DNA from 4 places in the Hymenobacter sp. HDW8 genome. Region 1 is predicted to be linked to each of the others. Evidence: riboswitches for the same ligand, from Rfam matches in the RefSeq annotation. Region 1 holds a riboswitch; each other region holds the start of a gene.
The links. Region 1 has a riboswitch for S-adenosylmethionine ahead of G7064_RS09370 (O-acetylhomoserine aminocarboxypropyltransferase/cysteine synthase family protein). Riboswitches for the same ligand answer to the same signal wherever they lie in the genome.

Region 1 (4,978 bases):
TCATTTGCTCGCCGTTTACGCCGCGCAACGTGATTTTATCATCCGTCAAGTTCACCACGTCGAAAGTCATGGATGTGGTGCCACCGTCGGGGGTAAGGGTGATTTTTTTGCCAGGCTGGTCGAAGGTGTACTTACCTTGCAACGATTGCTGGGGCGACGTCATGTTAAAGTTACCGTTGGCGTAGAAACGCAGTTCGGTATCCTTATCAGCATCAGTTTGGGCCACCTTGTCGCCGCTGGCAGTGGTTTCTTTGTCCGTTTTCCAGACTTTGCTTTCCGTGCCATATAGCATATTGGTTTCGCCAACTTTGTCTTTCTGGCTACAAGCAGCCGTGAACAGCGACAGCAGCATGATGAGGCTAGCTAGGTAGCGGAAAGGAAGTGCAATGGTTTTCATAGGGAGTGATCTTAGGGTTAACTAAAAATGGAAAGGAGCAACTTCAGCTGGTACTATATTCCAGCAAAGCAATGTTGCGCTTCTTACGCGTCGCACCGGAAAGAGTTAACTACTGTGGAGCTTTTTTGACGGCTGCAACTTATTTGCACTAGGGGCGTAAGACGACGTGACAGCATAGCTATCAAGCACATGCGCCTTCCTTTCTCCTTAATCAACCACGACTATGGGAATGTTCGATTTCTTAACCAATAAAGGCGACGAAAAGCCTGCTCAGCCGGCTGCCAATCCCAACCAGAAGGCTAATACAGACTTCTTTGGCAACGCCAACCAGCCCGCTGCTCCTACTGCTGCCCAAGGCACGCAATACACAGTAGTTAGCGGCGATTCGCTTTCTAAAATTGCGAAGAAGCACTACGGTGATGCCGCTAAGTGGCATCAGATTTATGACGCTAACAAGTCAACCATCGGTTCAAACCCCGATCATATCGAAGTAGGTCAGGTGTTGACCTTACCCCAAGCGTAAGCACACCCTGAGCTAAAGCTAACAAATAAAAAAGCCCCCCAGCAACTTGCTGGGGGCTTTTTTATTTGTTAGCCAGCGAGTTAGCACGGAGTAAAAAATATTGCTGTGCATTTGGCGTTCTCATTTCGAACTGTACATTTGCAGTTACCAGTCCGGTACTTCTCGTTATCGACGAGACAGTTTTTCAGATTTTATACAGAAGCGGCGAGAGAACAGGCTCCCTGACCCGCTGGCAACCTTCATTGTTTTGAAAGGTGCCAATTCCTGCCCGTTCGGCTATGTTGCCCGCGGGAGATATAAGCTGAGTGCCATGAAAAACACTGCTTTTTCCATTTTGCTTCACCCGTCTGCCCCGGTCGCATCGTTGCGCATTGGTTGGCTGGCGGGTTTCCGCGTTTTGGCTCCTGCCATTGGCAGTTGTGAGGCTACGCGAATGTGCTGTTGTTGCGCGTGCTGCTGCTAATCCAGTTTCCGGTTTAGCGCCCCTCCCCTTTCCATCATTCCTAAAGACCGTGTCGCGCCGTGGGTATTCTACCTACCCCGTCAGGTCTTAGTCCAGCTTCGGCTGTGGATCACGTTCAGCGCTCCGCCTTCCTGCGGGCCCATATGCCTGATTATCTGCGCTCTGTCATCTCTTCCTAATTTAATCTAACTCTAATCAGCACTAAGATGTCCACACAAAACCTGCACTTCGAAACCCTGCAATTGCACGCTGGTCAGCAACCTGACCCTACTACTGGTTCGCGCGCCGTTCCTATCCACCAGACTACTTCTTACGTGTTTAAAAACGCGGAGCATGGTGCCAATTTGTTTGCCCTCAAGGAGTTCGGCAATATTTATACGCGCCTTATGAACCCTACCACCGATGTGTTTGAGCAACGCGTAGCGGCGCTAGAAGGTGGTGTGGCCGCCTTAGCAACCAGCTCGGGGCAAGCAGCCCAGTTTCTGGCTCTGAACAACATTTTGCAGACCGGTGACAACTTTGTAAGTACCCAGCACCTGTACGGTGGCACTTATAACCAATTTAAGGTCGCTTTCAAGCGCTTAGGTATCGAAGCCCGCTTTGCTGATGGCGACACGCCTGAAAGCTTCGAGGCCCTGATTGACGACAAGACCAAGGCGCTGTATCTCGAAACGATTGGCAATCCCAGCTTCAGTATTCCCGATTTTGAGCGTATTGCGGCCATTGCTGACAAACACGATCTGCCGCTTATTGTAGATAACACTTTTGGCGCAGGCGGCTACCTGTTTCGCCCCCTGGAGCACGGCGCGCACATCGTGGTAGAATCGGCCACGAAATGGATTGGCGGCCACGGCACCAGCATAGGCGGCGTGATTATCGACGGCGGTAAGTATGACTTCGGTAATGGCAAGTTTCCGCAGTTTACGGAGCCCTCGGAAGGCTATCACGGCCTAGTTTTCAATGATGTATTCGGCAAAGGCGGCCCATTTGGCAACATCGCCTTTATCATTCGGGCGCGGGTAGAAGGCCTGCGCGATTTTGGTCCGGCCATCAGTCCTTTCAACTCTTTCCTGCTACTACAAGGCCTTGAAACCCTGTCGTTGCGCGTAGATCGGACGGTGGAAAATGCGCAAAAGCTGGCCGAATGGCTAGAGCAGCATCCGCAGGTAGAAGCCGTGAACTATCCGGGTTTGAAAAGCAGCCGCTATAACGCTCTAGCCCAGAAATATCTGAAGCGCGGCGCGGGTGGCGTTCTGACTTTCAGCATCAAAGGCACCAAGGATACGGCCACGCACTTCATCGACAACCTAAAGCTGGTGAGCCATTTAGCTAATGTGGGCGATGCGAAAACGTTGATTATTCAGCCTGCCGCTACTACTCACCAGCAGCTTTCTGATCAGGAGCAAGTAGCAGCCGGCGTGACGCCCACCTTACTGCGCATTTCGCTTGGACTGGAGCATATCGAAGACATCAAAGCTGACTTGCAAAACGCCTTCGACGCGGTAGCGGAAAAAGCCCCCCAGGGTCAGCAAACTGAAGGTGAGGCAATCCCGGAGCCAGCCATCGAGCATCCCGTAGTACTGGAAGTCTAGCTGCTGCAAGCAGAAGGCACTGAGTAAGGCCGTTGCAGCGGCTAATGCTCCATTTACAAGTCCTACGGTTTGGCGGGGTGACAAGGCAGAAATGGAAGAAAGATACCGCCTTGCCCATCCTTCAATAGCTCCCGAATCAGCCTACTTATTGGGGCAGCCTCACTCGATTTGGGAGCTATTGAAAATCCGCTTTACTATTTGTCACGAGTCTAACTGCTGTAGTAGCAGCCTCAATGATTCCCTCCAGGCTCGGAATTCGCTAGCGTCGCATGACTGATTATCAGACCTTTATTCTTCCAGCGCCACTTCAGCTCGAAAGTGGTGCGACTTTGCTTCGGGTGCAGATAGCCTACCAGACCTACGGTACGCTCAATGCCGCCCGCGACAATGTGGTATGGGCGTGTCATGCCCTTACGGCCAACGCCGATGTCCTTAGCTGGTGGCCGGGTTTATTTGGTCATAATTGCCACTTCGATCCGGCAAATCACTTCATTGTATGCGCTAACATCGTGGGCTCTTGTTACGGATCCACCGGCCCGCTCACACCAACCGAGTCTGGGGAACCACCATACCATACTTTTCCACTGCTTACAGTGCGCGATATGGTAGCGGCGCACGAAGCGTTGCGCCAGCATCTGGGCATAGGTCAGATTCACACGCTGATTGGCGGTTCATTAGGTGGGCAGCAGGCTTTAGAGTGGGCTATTCAGCAACCCACCGTGTTTGAGCATTTGGTTGTGCTGGCTACCAATGCGCAGCACTCGCCCTGGGGTATTGCTTTCAATGAGGCGCAGCGCCTGGCCATTTTCGCCGATCCCACGTATTTCTCGGCCACACCGACTGGGGGGCAATTTGGCTTAAAAGCGGCCCGTGCTGTGGCCCTTCTTAGCTACCGCAGCTACGAGGCCTACGGAAATACGCAGCACGAGCCCGATGAAGATAAAATCACTGATTTTCGGGCCAGTTCCTATCAACAGTATCAAGGCGACAAGCTGGTGGCGCGCTTCAATGCCTATACCTACGTGGCGCTGTCCAGAGCCATGGACTCGCACAATGTGGGCCGCAGTCGCGGAGGGGTGGCTGCCGCGCTGGGCCGAATACGGGCTCGTACGCTGGTCATCGGCATTACATCAGATGTGTTGTTTCCGCTCACGGAGCAGCAGCTTCTAGCCCGCTACATACCTGGTGCTATTTATGCCGAAATGGATTCTGGTTACGGCCACGATGGCTTTCTGATCGAAACCGCCCAAATCACTCACTTACTCGAGCGCTTCTACGTGCAGACGGTTGTGCAGTAATGCGCCTGGGGCATTTACTAGCTACTGGGGGGCAAAAATACCAACACACGGCGGCTGAGCCAGCAGCTAATCAACCGCTTCCCGGTTCTATTTCTGTCCCAGCCAGCTTTCGGGGTTCAGGTTGGAGCTGTTGCGCCACACCTGAAACTGTAGCTCCGAAGTGCCCTCCGAATTGGTGTACACGGTACCAATTGACTGCTTGGCCTGCACTTGGTCACCCTCACTTACCGTTACGCTACGTAGCTTGGCGTACACCGTGAAGTATTCGCCGTGCTGCACCATTACGATGTTATTCATCCCTGCTATACTAGTAACAGTAAGCACTTTACCAGCCGAAACAGCGCGCACTGCCTCTCCGGCGCTCGTCTGAATATCGACGCCACGATTCTCCACAATTACGTTTTTGAGCACTGGATGCGCGTGGCGCCCGAAGTGTTGAGAAATAAATCCGCGTGCTACAGGCCACAGCATGCGCCCCCTGTTCTCGGCAAATGAAGAGGAAATGCTGGCAATCTCAGGCGTGAGCGTAATGCGGTCGACACGGGTAGCGGCGGCTTCGGCTGCCGGGCTCGTACGAGCTGTGCTACCGGGGCTGCTGCTACCGGCGGCGGCACGCTCGGCTGCCGCTTTGGCGGCTGCTTTGGCCGCCGCTACCCGGGCGGCGCGGGCTATTTCTTCGCGCACGCGTTGCGCAATCAGATTATC
Region 2 (4,978 bases), 830 kb from region 1:
CATCACGTAGCCATCGCACTGCGAGGAAATAAGGTCCTTGGCAGCTTCCGATTCGCCACCGGCGTATAGGAAAGGCTTCTTGGCTGGCTTGGGCTGCAACACATTGTCCGTCAGTTGGTAATATTTGCCTTCGTAAGAGAAATGATCTTTCTCCCACACGTTGGTTACCACATCTAGCCACTCCTTGGTGCGGGCGTAGCGGTCGTCGTGCTGCTCGAAGTGCAAGCCGTACTTGGTCGCCTCATCGCGCCACCACGACGATACCACGTTCAGCGACAAGCGGCCCGGCGCAATCAGATCGATGTTGGCAGCCTGCTTAGCCAGCAAAGCCGGATTGTGGAAAGTCGGCCGCACCGCCACCATAATTTCCAACTCTTTGGTCACCGCGGCCAAGGCTGCGGCCGTGCTCCACGCCTCTAGGGCTGGCTCTTCCTGACCTTTGATATCGTTCAGATACAACTCCGCAATGAGCGTGAGGCTGTAGCCCCAGTCTTCGCTGCGCTGGGCCAATTGTTTTACGTAGTCCCACGACGTAGGCATTTGCTCATCAGGAACGTTGCGGAGCCAACCGCCAAAAATGGGAAGCCAATACCCGAATTTCATATCGTAAGAGCGTTTGCGGTGGTTAATTCGAGTTGTTGCTCCAGGTAATCCACGAAGCGGGCGTAGGGGTCAAAACCAACCACGTTCACGGCGTCAGCCACGAAGTTGGACAGGGCGTTGACGTCATAAAACAGCGCCTCACCAGTACGGTCATCGATCAGGTACTCAATACCGCCCACGTCAATTTTAGCGGCAGCTACGATGCGCTCCACGGCCTCAATTATCTCATCGGGCGGCGTTGTAGCTTCTACCTGAATGCCTTTCTTAGGCGCTTCCGTCAGACAGAAGTCGCCGGCTGTGGGCTCGTCCGGAATCTGGCAGATTTCGGCGGGGCAGAGGTTAAAGCTTTCGCCAGTAGTGAACACCTTCATGGCGTACAAAAACTTGCCATCCAGCGTCTCCACGCGGGTAATATGCCCCCCACGCGGCGTCACGTACTCCTGCACCAGCGCCGTCTGGTCGATGCCCAAGTCAATTTGATTGGCGTCCACGGCCGCTTGCAGGCCTTCTGGTGTATCAAAGCGGATGATGCCCGCGCCACTGCCACCAATGTTTACTTTCACTACAATCGGGAAGCGCAGCTGCTTGGCCGCGTCTACGGCCCGCGAGGCGTGATTGATTACAAACGACTTGGGGTAGTTCAGGCCCAACGACTCGAACAGCGAGAGTTGGCGGGCTTTGTTCGTCTCAATAGCCGTAGCCGCCGAGCCGTTGATAATACGCACGCCGAGCCGCTCCAAGTGCGTAGCGAAACCAGCGGTGTGAAAAATACCCTGACCGTGTCCGCGCAGGTAGGCCGAAGAACTCATCCGATTTACCACCAGACTATAGCGGCTTTCCTTTTCGGAGGGGTCAAACAGATGATGAGCGGCGTCAATCTTTTCGTAGGGCAAACCCCGGCGGTCCAGTTCCGCAAACAGCGGCTTAAACCATTCGGGGTGCTCATAATAAATGCCAATAGGCTTCTGTAAATCAGACATGTTAGGTGGTATAGTATGAAAGTGAAAGCACTGGAAATCGGCGCGTTACCAACGGAAGCAAAAGCTGGGGGGCTTTTTTCTGCTTGGACCAAGCCGAATAAGTTGGGGCGCCGTGGGGCCACAGCTGGCACGAGTTGCGTTAGCCAGTTAGGGTGCTCGGGGAGGGCAGCCACCGGGTGAAGCCACGAAAGCAGAAAACACCAACCAGCCGCTGAAAACGCGTCAGGCTAGGTTACGGGCAGGAATGAGAAGAGGGGGGAAATCAACAACAACCTTGTCCTACCGAGCCCATACAACAGCAGGCCAGCGCAGACTGCGCGCGACAAAGCTGTTGCGTAGCAACGAGGGATAGAGAGAAAGCGGAGGTGTTGAAAAGATCCACGGTAACTTGTTTTTATATGGTCAGGACTTGGCACCGTTCCACGGGGAGTGGGGGTTGCCGGCGCTTCACGGAGCCTGTCTCTCTGCGCCTCTGTATAAAAACAATCCTTTGATGGGAAAGAATTGGTAGTGCAAATGTACCAACTGGTTATTTAATATTCCAAATCTGGGGTGTGCACTATTGAAAAGCGAAGTGTTGCGCTGCTACGAAAGCAGCCACGTTCGCAAGCGGGTAAGCAAGCTGCCAGATGAATCGGAGGCCAGTTGAGCCGCGTCTGGCTCATCATCGGGTACGGCTGTCATCAGAGCACTGTGGTCGGTTAGAACCTGCTGCGCGGCCTCCAAATCCTGCTGGCGCACGTGTAGCCGTACTCCGCCCGAAATAGGCCCGTACGGCCGATTCTCGTTGCTTATGAAGCAGGCAATACCAGCCGCTTCCAGCTGGTTCTTGGCCAGGTGCGCTGATATGGAGTTGGCAAACGATTCTAGCAGGACAACTGTGCCGTCGGTTGGCTCGATGAACATAGGGTATGGATTTCAGCTAAAACACGAGAAGCACCCCATTAGGTGCTTCTCGTGGTAAAAAGTATACGCAGGCTTCACTACCGAAGCGGCTTGCTGACTTATTTGAACAAGTCCAAAGCTTTAATAAACGTTTGGGACACCCCCCAGGCGAGCGGCACACCGACATATAGCCATGCTAACGCTGTTTTTAAACCCGAGGATGGTGCATTATGGGCCTCTGGAATGGTGGGATTTATTCTATTTTCCATGTGTAAAGATGTTTATGATTGAGTACTTAGACCAGCGCGCACTAAGCAGCTACTTTCTTAGGAGTAACTTCTTTGTAGTGGTATTTCTCGTTCACAGCCGTCACGAGCATGTTGGCAATCAGGCCAACTACCAGTACGCCGGCCATCACATAAAACACCGTCTGGTATGCCTCCGCACCGGTCAGGCCTTTGTCTTTCTGGCTTTGGTGTAAGTAGTTCACAATCAGAGGCCCCAGGATACCAGCCGTAGACCAAGCCGTGAGCAGGCGCCCATGAATAGCGCCTACTTGCATGGTGCCGAACAAGTCGCGCAAGTAAGCCGGAACGGTAGCAAATCCGCCTCCATACATGCTCAGAATCACGCAGCACACGATGACGAACAACGCCAACGAGTGGTTGGCTGCCAGCGTGGGCACCAAGGCGTAGAGCGCAATGCCTAAGCCAAAGTAAATCATGTAGGTAGGCTTGCGCCCCATCTTATCCGAGGCCGACGACCAAAAAAAGCGCCCCAGCAAATTGAATAAGCTCAGCAGGCCCACAAATCCAGCCGCCGCGGCCGCCGTTACGCCCAGGCCTGTCCCCATAGAGGTATCAGAAAAAGTTTCCTGAATAAGCGGAGAGGCTGTTTCGAGAACGCCAATACCCGCTGTCACATTGGTGAGCAATACCACCCATAAGAGCCAAAACTGTGGGGTTTTGATAGCGGTATCGGCATCCACATTGGCCGTCGTAATAAGGGTTGACTGTTGGGTGTTGGGCACGTAGCCTTCCGGTTTCCAGCCTTCGGCGGGTACCCGAATGGTGAATACCCCAAACATCATGAATATCAGGTAAATAGCACCCATTGTGAGCATGGTAGGCGCAACGCCCATAGGAGCCGAATCTTTGAAATAAGCCATCAGGGCCACGGCCAGCGGCGAGCCAATCATGGCGCCTCCGCCAAAACCCATAATAGCCATACCCGTCGCTACGCCCGGCCTATCTGGGAACCACTTGATAAGCGTGCTCACCGGCGAAATGTACCCGATGCCAAGCCCAATACCGCCCACAAAGCCATAGCCGAAGTACACAAGCCAGATGTTGTGCATGGATACGCCCAGTGCCGAGATAAAAAAGCCCCCCGCAAAGCATAAAGCTGACGCCAGCATTGCTTTGCGCGGTCCAACGCGTTCGAGCCATTTACCAAATACCGCCGCCGACAAACCCAAGAGCACAATGGCAATGGAGAAAATAACAGCCAACTGGCCGGGCGTCCAGTCGGTAGGGGCGGGCGCGTTTACATCACCGCTGATGAGAGCTCCCATAGGCTTTTTGAATACGCTGAACGCGTAAGCCTGACCAATGGCAAGGTGAATGGCCAATGCGGCCGGCGGAATCAGCCAGCGGTTGAAGCCCGGCCCGGCAATGGTACGGCTGCGATCCAGCCATGAGGTAGAGGTTGCCATGCAGTAGAAAAAGAGTGGTGGGAAATAGGTGAACGGGAGAGCGCTAGGATATGCTGAGGCAGCAAAGGCGCCTCTTGCATTGAGAATCAGGAAGGTAGAAGCTTTTGTTTCAGATTATCAACCTGAAAGCTATAAATATTGCTAAATAGCTATAGCTAGTAGCCGTAGCTTACTGCTCGGCGGGTTTCCGACCTAGCCAGCCGCGTAGGCCTGGCTGCCGACTACCCCTTAGAAATCTTCCTAGTCCGCGAACCATCCGCTCGGCCATCTGCTCTTGAAAAGCAGGCGAGGTCAGCAGGCGTTCATCGTCAGGATTCGAGACGAAAGCCGTTTCTACCAGCACATTGGGGTATTCGGTGGGACCATTCAGCCCGAAGTTAAAGCTGCCTACGTTGCCAAACCCGGGCAAGCCCGTCGCCAGCATTTCAGTATACAGCGCAGTTGATAAAGGCCGGAACGCCACGTAGCGATAGTAGGTGCTGGTGCCGCGTACCGTTTTATTGCCGGAGGAGTTGACGTGAATACTGACCAGCAAATCTGGATTAGCTTGGCGCAAACGCAGAATTCGGTCGCCGTTGTCTACGCTTACATCGGCATCGCGCGTCATCAGCACGCGGGCTCCTTTGCGTTCCAGCGCACGCTGCAGGCGCTGGGCAATAGCTAAAGTGAGGTCTTTTTCGCGGGCACCGCCCGCGCCAATGGCCCCTACGTTTGAGCCGCCGTGGCCCGCATCGACGGCTACAACCAAGTCCCTCAAACGCATCTTGGCTGGGGGGCGCTTTACGCGAATGGTCAG
Region 3 (4,978 bases), 840 kb from region 1:
AACCGGTTTTTGATAGCCGCGCAAATACCAACCGTACCCGGCCGCTTGCGTACGGTTTTGCGCTCCAAAAAGCCGTTCGGCTGCTTGCGGTACACGTATTCCTCGCGATGGTAGGTCACGTCAATAAAGGGCGGCTTGAACTCCATCAGCGGCTCAATATTGCTGAACAGGTTCTGGATATTCTCGCCCTTTCTGGGGGGCAAAACCTCGAAGGAAAACAGCGTTTTGCCGTCGGCTTTGATCAGGTGGTCAGTTACTTTCATATAGAACACCAGCAGCAGACTGGTGAGAGTAGTGAGAGGAGCTTCGTGCTTACAGCGCCGTTACGGGTACGCTGGTTGGGTTATAATTGAGGTTGGGTGAAAGCCAGCGTTCCAGCTCCGCAATCGGCATATTTTTGCGCTGGGCAATGTCTTCTACCTGGTCGCGAGCTATTTTGCCGAGGCCAAAGTAGCGCGAATCGGGATGCGCGTAGTACAGGCCACTCACCGACGAGGCTGGGTACATAGCCAGGTTTTCGGTGAGGATGATACCCGTTTGCTGGTCGGCATCAAGCAGTTGAAACAGCGTGATTTTCTCCGTGTGGTCGGGGCAGCCAGGGTATCCGGGCGCGGGCCGCACGCCGCGGTACTTCTCCTGAATCAGCTCTTCCTTCGTCAGCCTCTCATCAGCCGAATAGCCCCAGAACTCTTCCCGTACGCGCTGGTGCAGGCGCTCCGCAAAAGCTTCCGCCAGGCGGTCGGCCAGCGCCTTAATCATGATGCTGGAATAGTCGTCGTGGTCGGCCTCGAACTTTTCGATAAGCTTTTCAATACCCAAGCCTGCCGTCACGGCGAAACCACCAATGTAGTCTTGGCGACCTGATTCTTTGGGGGCCAAAAAGTCGGAGAAGGCGAGGTTCGGGATGCGGGGGCCTTTTTCACCCTGCTGACGCAAGGTGAAAAACTCGGTCATTACCTGTTCACGCGTGTCGTCAGCATAGACCTCAATAGTGTCGTAGCCAACGGTATTTGCGGGCCAGAAACCGACCACCGCGCGGGCAGTGAGCAGGTTTTCGCTGATAACTTTCTGGAGCATTGCCTGGGCATCGGCAAATAGCTTGGTAGCCGATTCGCCAAGGTTTTCGTCTTCCAGAATGCGCGGATAGCGACCTTTCAGCTCCCAAGTATGGAAGAACGGCGTCCAGTCGATGTACTCGGCCAGCTCGGCCAGCGGATAATTGTCGAGTACTTTCGTGCCGAGGAAGGTTGGCTTCGTAATCGGAGTAGTCTCCCAATCAGCCTTAAACTGGTTTTCGCGAGCCGCTTCAATAGTCAAGTAGTTCTTCTCCCGCTGGCGGGTAGCATAGTCGGCACGCAGAGCCGCGTATTCGTCGCTAACGGTCTTGGCGTAAGCCTCAGCACTGGAACCAAGCAGACTAGCTGCCACGCCCACCGAGCGCGAAGCGTCGTGCACATGCACCATGGGCCCAGAGTAGTTGGGCGCCACCTTTACGGCCGCGTGCAGACGGGAAGTAGTAGCGCCACCAATGAGCAGCGGCGTTTTGAGGCCGCGCTTTTCCATTTCCTGCGCCACGTACACCATCTCATCGAGGCTGGGCGTAATAAGCCCGCTTAAGCCAATAACATCCACGTTTTGCTTTTCGGCTTCGTCTAAGATGCGCTCTAGCGGTACCATCACGCCCAGATCGACAATGTCGAAATTGTTGCAGGCCAGCACCACGCCTACGATGTTTTTGCCGATGTCATGCACGTCGCCTTTCACGGTAGCCAGCAGAATCTTGCCGGCCGTCTGCCGCTCCGAGCCTTGCTTATCGGCCAGCAGGTAAGGCTCCAGATACGCTACCGCTTTCTTCATCACCCGCGCCGATTTTACCACTTGGGGCAGGAACATTTTGCCGGCGCCAAACAAGTCGCCTACCACGTTCATACCGGCCATCAGCGGGCCTTCAATCACCTCCAGCGGCCGGCCTACTTGCTGGCGCACTTCCTCGGTGTCTTCGTCGATAAACTCCGTGATGCCGCGCACCAAAGCGTGCTGTAGGCGCTCCGCCACGGGCAGGCTGCGCCAGGCGTCAGCTACTACTTCCACCTTGTCCTTCTGCTTCACCGTTTCGGCAAAGTCCACGAGGCGCTCTGTCGCGTCGGGACGGCGGTTGAGCAACACGTCTTCCACCAGTTCCAGCAGGTCTTTCGGAATCTCGTCGTACACGCCTAACTGGCTGGGATTTACAATGCCCATGTCCAGACCAGCACGGATGGCATGGTAGAGAAATGACGTGTGCATGGCTTCGCGCACTACGTCGTTGCCGCGATAAGAGAAGCTGATGTTGCTGACGCCGCCGCTGGTGAGGGCGCCGGGCAGGTTAGCTTTGATCCAGCGGACGGCCTCGATGAAGTCCAGCGCATAGTTGCGGTGCTCCTCCATGCCGGTACCCACGGTCAGGATGTTGGGGTCGAAGATGAGGTCCTCGGCCGGGAAGCCCACCTCGTTTACCAGAATGTCGTAGCTGCGCTGACAGATCTCCTTGCGCCGTTCCAAAGAGTCGGCCTGACCATTTTCGTCGAAGGCCATGACCACCATGGCCGCGCCGTACTGGCGCACGGTGCGGGCGCGCTCCTTGAATACTTCCTCGCCTTCCTTCAGGGAAATGGAGTTGACGATGCTCTTGCCCTGCACGCACTTCAGGCCGGCTTCCAGCACGCTCCACTTCGAGGAGTCAATCATCACCGGTACCCGCGAAATGTCGGGCTCGGAGGCAATCAGGTTGAGGAAGGTAGTCATGGCCTGCTCCGAGTCGAGCATGCCTTCGTCCATGTTCACGTCGAGCACCTGGGCGCCGCCTTCTACTTGGTCGCGGGCCACTTGCAGAGCTTGCTCGTAGGCGCCTGTGCGGATAAGGCGAGCGAAAGCGCGGGAACCCGTCACGTTGCACCGCTCACCCACGTTCACAAATAAGCTGTCGGGGGTAATGCCAAACGGCTCCAAACCAGCCAATCGAGTGGCTTTGGGCACTTCGGGTAGTTGGCGCGGCTGATATTTTTCGGCCAGCTTTGCTAGCTCGGCAATATGCTGGGGTGTGGTGCCACAACAGCCACCCGCCACCGTCACGATGCCTTCTTTCAAATAGTTTTCAACGACGGCCGCGAATTCCTGCGCCGACTCATCATAACCGCCAAAAGCGTTGGGTAAGCCGGCATTCGGATAGGCCGAAACGTGCACATCGGCAATGCGGCTCAGTTCTTTTACATACACGTGCAGCTGATCCGCACCCAGGGCGCAGTTCAAGCCCACGCTCAGCAGCGGCAAGTGACTAATAGAATTCCAGAATGCCTCTACCGTCTGCCCCGAAAGCGTACGGCCCGACGCATCGGTAATGGTGCCCGAAATCATGACGGGTACCACTTTGCCTCCTTCGTCGAAATACTTCTGCACGGCATACAGCGCCGCTTTGGCATTGAGCGTGTCGAAGATAGTTTCAATTAGCAGCGTATCGGAGCCGCCTTCCACTAGCCCACGCACCTGTTCTAGGTAAGCAGTAGCTAGCTCGTCAAAGGTTACGGCGCGGAAGCCGGGCCGGTTCACGTCGGGTGAGAGCGAAGCGGTACGGTTGGTGGGTCCGATGGCGCCGGCCACGAAGCGCGGCTTATGCGGTTCGCGGGCCGTAAACTCATCGGCGACTTCGCGGGCCAGACGGGCCGACTCGTAGTTCAGCTCGTACGCCAGATGCTCCAGGCCATAATCAGCCTGGGCGATGGTCGTGCCACTGAAGGTGTTGGTTTCCACCATGTCGGCCCCGGCAGCAAAATACTCGGCGTGAATGCCGCTGATGATATCAGGGCGGGTAAGGCTGAGTAGGTCGTTATTGCCGCGCAGGGGCTTGGGATGATCGGCGAAGCGCGTACCCCGAAAATCTTCCTCCGTCAGCGGGTGGCGCTGAATCATGGTGCCCATGGCACCATCGAGCACGAGAATGCGCTGTTGAAGAATGTCGTAGAGGGGGAGGCGGGGCGAGTCGTTTTCATAAGATCTCCTTACTAAAAAGGCGTTTGAACTACCGCCTATCCAGAAAGAGAACCTCGAAATGAGGGCTCCGCACTTATCTTCTTCTGCCTTGGGGGGCAAAATGGGAGTTGGCACCTTGTTTTACTCAGGTTGCCAAGACGTCACAGGGCCCAGTCCCTCGGTCTTTCTGGATAAGTAGCTGAGCAAAGATACAGCAAGACGACGAAAAAAGTTTACTCTGATTTTAAGCGCTAAAATAAGAAGGGACTGACCTGTTGGTCAGTCCCTTCTTGTATCAATGCGGGAGCTCTATTCAAAGAGACTTCTTCCGCTCGGCCTGAAACTTCTTCAACTGCGGGTCGATCACCTTTTTGTCCCCCACAACGACAATTGTCATTTCATCGGGGCGAACGTACTTCTTGGCCGCGTCCTGCACGTCTTTGGGCGTAACGGCGTGAATATCTTTCACCTGATTAGTGAGGTAGCTGTCGGGAAGACCGTGCAGATCAAGGAAGCTGAGCTGACTGATGATGCCGGCGGGAGTGGAGTTGCGCAGCACAAACAGGCCCGCCTCGTAGTTTTTGATGCCTTCCAACTCTTCGGCTGTGGGAGCCTCTTTTTGCAGACGCTCCACTTCATACACAATTTCCTTGAGCGAATTGCCCGTGTGCTCGGTGGTTACGTCGGCTACCTCGGCCCACTCACCCACACGGTAGCGGGCATTCACGTTGCTGGAAGGAGAATAAGTATAGCCTTTGTTCTCGCGAATATTACTAGTGATGCGCGAGCCAAAAGAGCCCCCCAGCAAGGAATTCATCACACGTAAGCGCGTGAAATCGGGATGGGTCGGATCGACGACAGGTAGGCCGATCACCAGCGTAGACTGGGGCGCGCCGGGGCGGTCCTGCACCATCAGGTCGGTTTTGGTGACGGGCTTGGCAATCTCGATGCGCGGAGCAGGGCCTTTAGTCCA
Region 4 (4,978 bases), 2.3 Mb from region 1:
GTGGGCGGAACGGGAAACGGCGGTGCGAACCCGCATTCGTTACTACCGCAACACCGCGTCGGCCGAAGGCGCCGTGACGGGGGCGGGGGGCTTTTTGCTGGGTCTGGCCGATTTTCCGCTGCTGCTGGGCCTCAAGCTTAAACTGCTCTTCGACGTAGCCGCCCTCTACGGCCACGACGTGCGTGATTATACCGAGCGGCTGTATCTACTGCACATCTTCCAGTTAGCCTTTTCCAGTCAGCACACCCGCAATGAGGTGTATCGTCGCATTGCTAATTGGGACACGTACCGCCACACGCTGCCCACCGATGTAAATGAGTTCGATTGGCGCACCTTTCAGCAAGAGTACCGCGACTACATCGACTTGGCGAAGTTGGCCCAACTGGTGCCCGTGATTGGAGCAGCGGTGGGAGCGGTGGCCAACTACCGCCTCATCGAGCAGCTCGGCGAAACAGCTGTGAACTGCTACCGCATGCGCCATCTTGAGCCGAAGGGTACTATTTTGCCCCCCAGCGCCGGTTAAGCCACACGGTAAATGAGAAAGAATAGCCCCATTTGCAAGTACGCATGCCGGCAGTCTACCTTTGCGACCCCAATTCTTTCTGATCAAAGGATTGTTTTTATACCGAGGCGTGGAGAGAAAGGCTCAATGAAACGCCGGCAACCCCCAGCACAACTGGAACGGTGCCAACCGAGGTCAGCGCAAGTATCGACTGGCTATATAAAAACAAATTGCCGTGAACATTCAGCTGCAACCTGCTCTATTTTCCTTCGCCACCCTGCCGCTCCACATGCTGAGTTGGGCTGCTTGTTTGGGTATGGGTTGTTGCTGTTGTTGAGCGTTCGAACATTCTCTCATTTTCCTGGCTTTGCCAATCTGCAGCTGTAAATAGCCGCTGGGGGGCATTTCTGCTCTGATTCAGCCTTTGCTTTGGCTGTGGATCAGGTAGTTGCCCAATTTGCCGAAGCGGTAGCAACGGCGTCAGCTTTGTGGTCTGTCTGCTCTATAGGCGGATATTCTTTCTCTTATCTCCATTCTTTTTATCCACCACGAGGCGCGGCTTCGTGCTACATTTTATGCTCAAAAAATCACTGGAATTACTGCGACAAGAGGCGGCCGAAACCGGCACCCACACCCTCAAGCGCAGTCTGAGTGCCTTCAACCTTGTTGCCATTGGGGTAGGGGTTATTATTGGAGCGGGACTCTTTTCCCTTACTGGCATTGCGGCCGCCAATCATACCGGACCAGCCGTTACGCTCTCATTTTTGGTAGCAGCCGTTGGCTGTGCCTTTTCGGCCCTGTGCTACGCGGAGTTTGCGTCCATGGTACCCGTCGCTGGCTCGGCCTATACGTATTCCTACGCTACGCTGGGTGAGTTGTTTGCCTGGATTATTGGCTGGGATTTGGTGCTCGAATATTCCGTGGGCGCCGCCGCCGTTGCCATCAGCTGGTCGCAGTACCTGACGCGGTTTTTAGCCAAATACGACCTGCATATTCCCGCTCAGCTGGTTATGTCGCCCTTCGAGACGTCTACTTTGGCCGATGGCTCGGTGGTGCACGGGTTCGTCAATCTGCCCGCTATTCTGATCGTGCTGGCCATCACAGCCATCGTGATTCGGGGTACGCAGGGCTCGGCCTGGGTTAACGCAACTATTGTGGCCCTGAAGGTATCGGTAGTGCTGGTGTTTATTGCGTTGGGTTGGCAGTACATCGATCCGGCCAACTATCAGCCCTATATCCCGGCCAATACGGGCACGTTTGGCGAGTTTGGCTTGAGCGGCATTCTGCGCGGAGCCGGCGTTATCTTCTTCGTCTTCATCGGTTTTGATATTGTGGCCACAATGGCGCAGGAAGCCAAAAAACCCCAGCGTGATATGCCTATCGGCATCATCGGCTCGCTGGTCGTGTGTACTATTCTGTTCGTGCTGTTTGGGCACGTAATGACGGGCCTGGCCAACTACACGGAGTTCAAAAATAGCGCCGCGCCGGTAGCCATCGCCATCGAGAAAACGCCGTATGCTTGGTTGAGTCAGGCCATTATTATCGCTATTCTGATTGGCTACACCTCCGTCATTCTGGTGGATTTGCTGGGGCAGTCGCGGGTGTTTTTCTCCATGTCGCGCGACGGCCTGTTGCCCAAGATCTTCTCTGAAATTCACCCTCGCTTCCAGACGCCTTACAAATCAAACATCTTGTTGGCCGGCCTAATCAGCGCTTTTGCAGGCTTGGTGCCCATTCAGGTAGTAGGCGAAATGACCAGTATCGGTACGCTGCTGGCCTTCGTGATGGTATGCCTCGGCGTACTTATTATGCGCAAGCAGCAGCCCGATGCGCCCCGCGCTTTCCGTACGCCGTGGGTGCCGCTAGTGCCCATTATGGGCATCCTGACCTGCTTACTAATGATGTTTTCGCTCCCCTGGGATACCTGGTTGCGCCTCATTGTGTGGCTTGCGGCCGGATTAGTGATTTATTACCTCTATGGTAAAAAGCACAGCAAACTGCGACTAGCACAGGAACAAGCCCAAGTGAAGGCTTAACGAATTACACTCCCCAAAAAAGCCCCCCGCATCATCATAGCGGGGGGCTTTTTTATGCCTTATGAACGGATGCCTTCCGACAGCAATACCGAATTTTTAAAACCTGATTCAAGCAAAGTAACACAGCAATGAAGCAGTTTTAGGTAGCTTTAAGCATCTATCTTTTCTATAGCTATCCGATGATCGAAACGCTACCCGAATCCGAAATTCAAGCTTCTATAAATCAACCTGCTGCGTACCCAACCGTGAAGGAAAGTTGGGGGGCGCTCGGCTGGTTTATGCTACTGGCACTCGTTTTAGGATTTCTGTCCATTCCCTTCCTTCGCTTTACAACCCACGCGCAAGCCATCATTGTGACTGTGGTAGCCAGTGATTTGGCCAAGGCTCTGATCATCGTATTTCTGCTCTGGAAAATTCCGTCGGTGCGCCGTCAGCCAATTCGGCTGCTGGCGTCGCGCGAAATTCCGTTGGTGTACCTATTGCTGCCGCTACTGGTGTTCGCGCAGATGGCCCTGCGCACGTTGGTTGTGTTCCTGCATCTGCCCAACTGGATGAGCGATTCTATGCAGAAGCTAAGTGCATTTCCTGGGCTATCATTTTTTGTTATTTGCATCTCGGCTCCCATTCTGGAAGAGCTACTCTTTCGGGGCTTGCTGCTGCCGGGGCTACTCAAAAACTACAGTCCCCGCAAAGCTATAATACAGTCCAGTTTATTATTCGGGATTATCCACTTGAATCCGGCCCAGGTTGTATCGGCGTTTCTGTTAGGGCTCTTTTTAGGTTGGCTGTACTACCGCACGCACTCATTGGCGGCGTGCATCGTGGTGCATTTCCTTAATAATGCTGTGGCTTGGAAGGCTTTGCAAAATCCGAAGTGGCAGAATGTAGACGACCCAATCGCCCTATTACCCGGTGGCTCGACACTACTTTTAATGATAGTCATAGCGGCCGTCATTTTCGCTGGCGGAACCTGGCTTATCTGGCGGGCCACGCAGCAGAGCGTTGCTATGAGAGAGACGTCGATAGACAGCCTAGAGCGTTAAAAACGGAGCCGTCGGCGCACCTGCTGCCACAGGTTGCTGACCTCTGGTACGGCCCGTGTCAGCAACAAAAGCCCCCCATATACACCCGTAAGCACTGTAGAGCGAACGAGCATCGTGACGAACACCGAGTGAGTAATCGGCACCAGCCATGCCGCTAAACCAGCAACTGCGGCAACTGCTAAAACCAGCGGAATCCGAAAATCGAAGGGCTGCAAACCGTAAGCGCGCCACACAAACCAGGTGCGCGCCACGTTGATGCCAGTCATGGCCAGGAGGGTGGCAAGCGCGGCGCCGGTGAGGCCGTACAACGGAATCAGGAGCAGATTGAGTAGCACCGTAGCTACGGCCAGCGACACATTGAACACCAAATCAAAGCGGTAACGGGGGGAGGTGACCAGAATCAAGCCGTTGACACCCGTTATACTATCGAAAAGGCGTCCGGCCAGCAGCAGCAACACGGACGTGGCGCCAGCCGCAAATTCGGGCCGCATCAGCGAGTAAATGAAGTCCAGATTCAAGCCAATGCCCAGCGCCAGCCAACACCCCACCACCGTGTTGAGCCGCGTAGTGCGGCGGTAAAAGTCGGCCATGCGCGGCATATCCTGCGCTTTCCAGTACTCCGCCAGCAGCGGAAAAGCAATCTTATTCAGCGAGCGAGCCGGAATAGTAAGCGCGGTGCTAATAAAAAACGCGGTGGTATACACGCCCGTAGCCGCCAAACTTATACTAGAACCTACCATCAGCGAATCGATGGAGCCAATGATGGTGCCCGACAAGCTGGACAGAATCACGAACCCGCTGAAGCTGAGCACTTCGCGCACGGGCACTACCCTCAATGCCGCCTTGGAAGGCCGCAAGTGCCACTCACCCAAGTACATCACATAGAGCGCCAGCAGCAGCGTAGCGAATCCATAGCTGCCAATAAAAGCCAGCACAAACTGATGAAAGGTTAAATACCCCAACGAGAATAAAAGCGCCGCTACCACCGTGAGCACGCGCAGAAGAATATCCTGCACAAAGGATGAAAAAGCCGTTTGATAAAGCGCCTTCAGGTACGCATCCTGCAAGGAATAAAACAGCGTAAACAGCGCCAGAATTGCCCCCAGAAGTAATACGGATTGAGCAGCGCCGCATCTCGTTCATATTGAGCCAACAGAAAGGGTTTGCCCAGTACGTAGATGATGGTCATGACGGCAAATCCCAGCAGCGGAACGCCCAACAGCATCGGCAGAAACCCTTGGTGGCCAGTGTCTTTATCGCGGAAATAGGGGAAAAAGCGAATGCCAGTGCTTGCAAACCCAAAGGCCGCCAGCTGCGCGTAAATGGTCGCTAATGACACCAGCACCCGAGTCAACCCAATCTGGTCGGCGGCCAGCAGGTTGGGCAGCACCAGCACA

Region 2: another riboswitch for S-adenosylmethionine. It lies ahead of G7064_RS13060 (RimK family alpha-L-glutamate ligase); the one in region 1 lies ahead of G7064_RS09370 (O-acetylhomoserine aminocarboxypropyltransferase/cysteine synthase family protein).
Region 3: another riboswitch for S-adenosylmethionine. It lies ahead of metH (methionine synthase); the one in region 1 lies ahead of G7064_RS09370 (O-acetylhomoserine aminocarboxypropyltransferase/cysteine synthase family protein).
Region 4: another riboswitch for S-adenosylmethionine. It lies ahead of G7064_RS19660 (amino acid permease); the one in region 1 lies ahead of G7064_RS09370 (O-acetylhomoserine aminocarboxypropyltransferase/cysteine synthase family protein).

Annotation. Positions count from the first base shown of each region.
Region 1 is NZ_CP049907.1:2,242,370-2,247,347, forward strand. It holds gene G7064_RS09360 (hypothetical protein) at 1-397, opposite strand, end outside; gene G7064_RS09365 (LysM peptidoglycan-binding domain-containing protein) at 627-920, shown strand; SAM riboswitch class I at 1,109-1,223, shown strand; gene G7064_RS09370 (O-acetylhomoserine aminocarboxypropyltransferase/cysteine synthase family protein) at 1,590-2,975, shown strand; gene metX (homoserine O-acetyltransferase family protein) at 3,245-4,273, shown strand; gene G7064_RS09380 (murein hydrolase activator EnvC family protein) at 4,361-4,978, opposite strand, start outside.
Region 2 is NZ_CP049907.1:3,076,546-3,081,523, forward strand. It holds gene G7064_RS13055 (LLM class flavin-dependent oxidoreductase) at 1-603, opposite strand, end outside; gene G7064_RS13060 (RimK family alpha-L-glutamate ligase) at 600-1,583, opposite strand; SAM riboswitch class I at 1,975-2,066, opposite strand; gene G7064_RS13065 (DUF2007 domain-containing protein) at 2,169-2,489, opposite strand; gene G7064_RS13070 (OFA family MFS transporter) at 2,779-4,182, opposite strand; gene G7064_RS13075 (N-acetylmuramoyl-L-alanine amidase) at 4,352-4,978, opposite strand, start outside.
Region 3 is NZ_CP049907.1:3,086,743-3,091,720, forward strand. It holds gene metF (methylenetetrahydrofolate reductase [NAD(P)H]) at 1-263, opposite strand, end outside; gene metH (methionine synthase) at 313-3,954, opposite strand; SAM riboswitch class I at 4,097-4,203, opposite strand; gene G7064_RS13115 (M16 family metallopeptidase) at 4,319-4,978, opposite strand, start outside.
Region 4 is NZ_CP049907.1:4,616,940-4,621,917, forward strand. It holds gene G7064_RS19655 (EcsC family protein) at 1-523, shown strand, start outside; SAM riboswitch class I at 618-728, shown strand; gene G7064_RS19660 (amino acid permease) at 1,078-2,538, shown strand; gene G7064_RS19665 (CPBP family intramembrane glutamic endopeptidase) at 2,718-3,581, shown strand; gene G7064_RS19670 (lipopolysaccharide biosynthesis protein) at 3,578-4,648, opposite strand; gene G7064_RS19675 (hypothetical protein) at 4,630-4,978, opposite strand, start outside.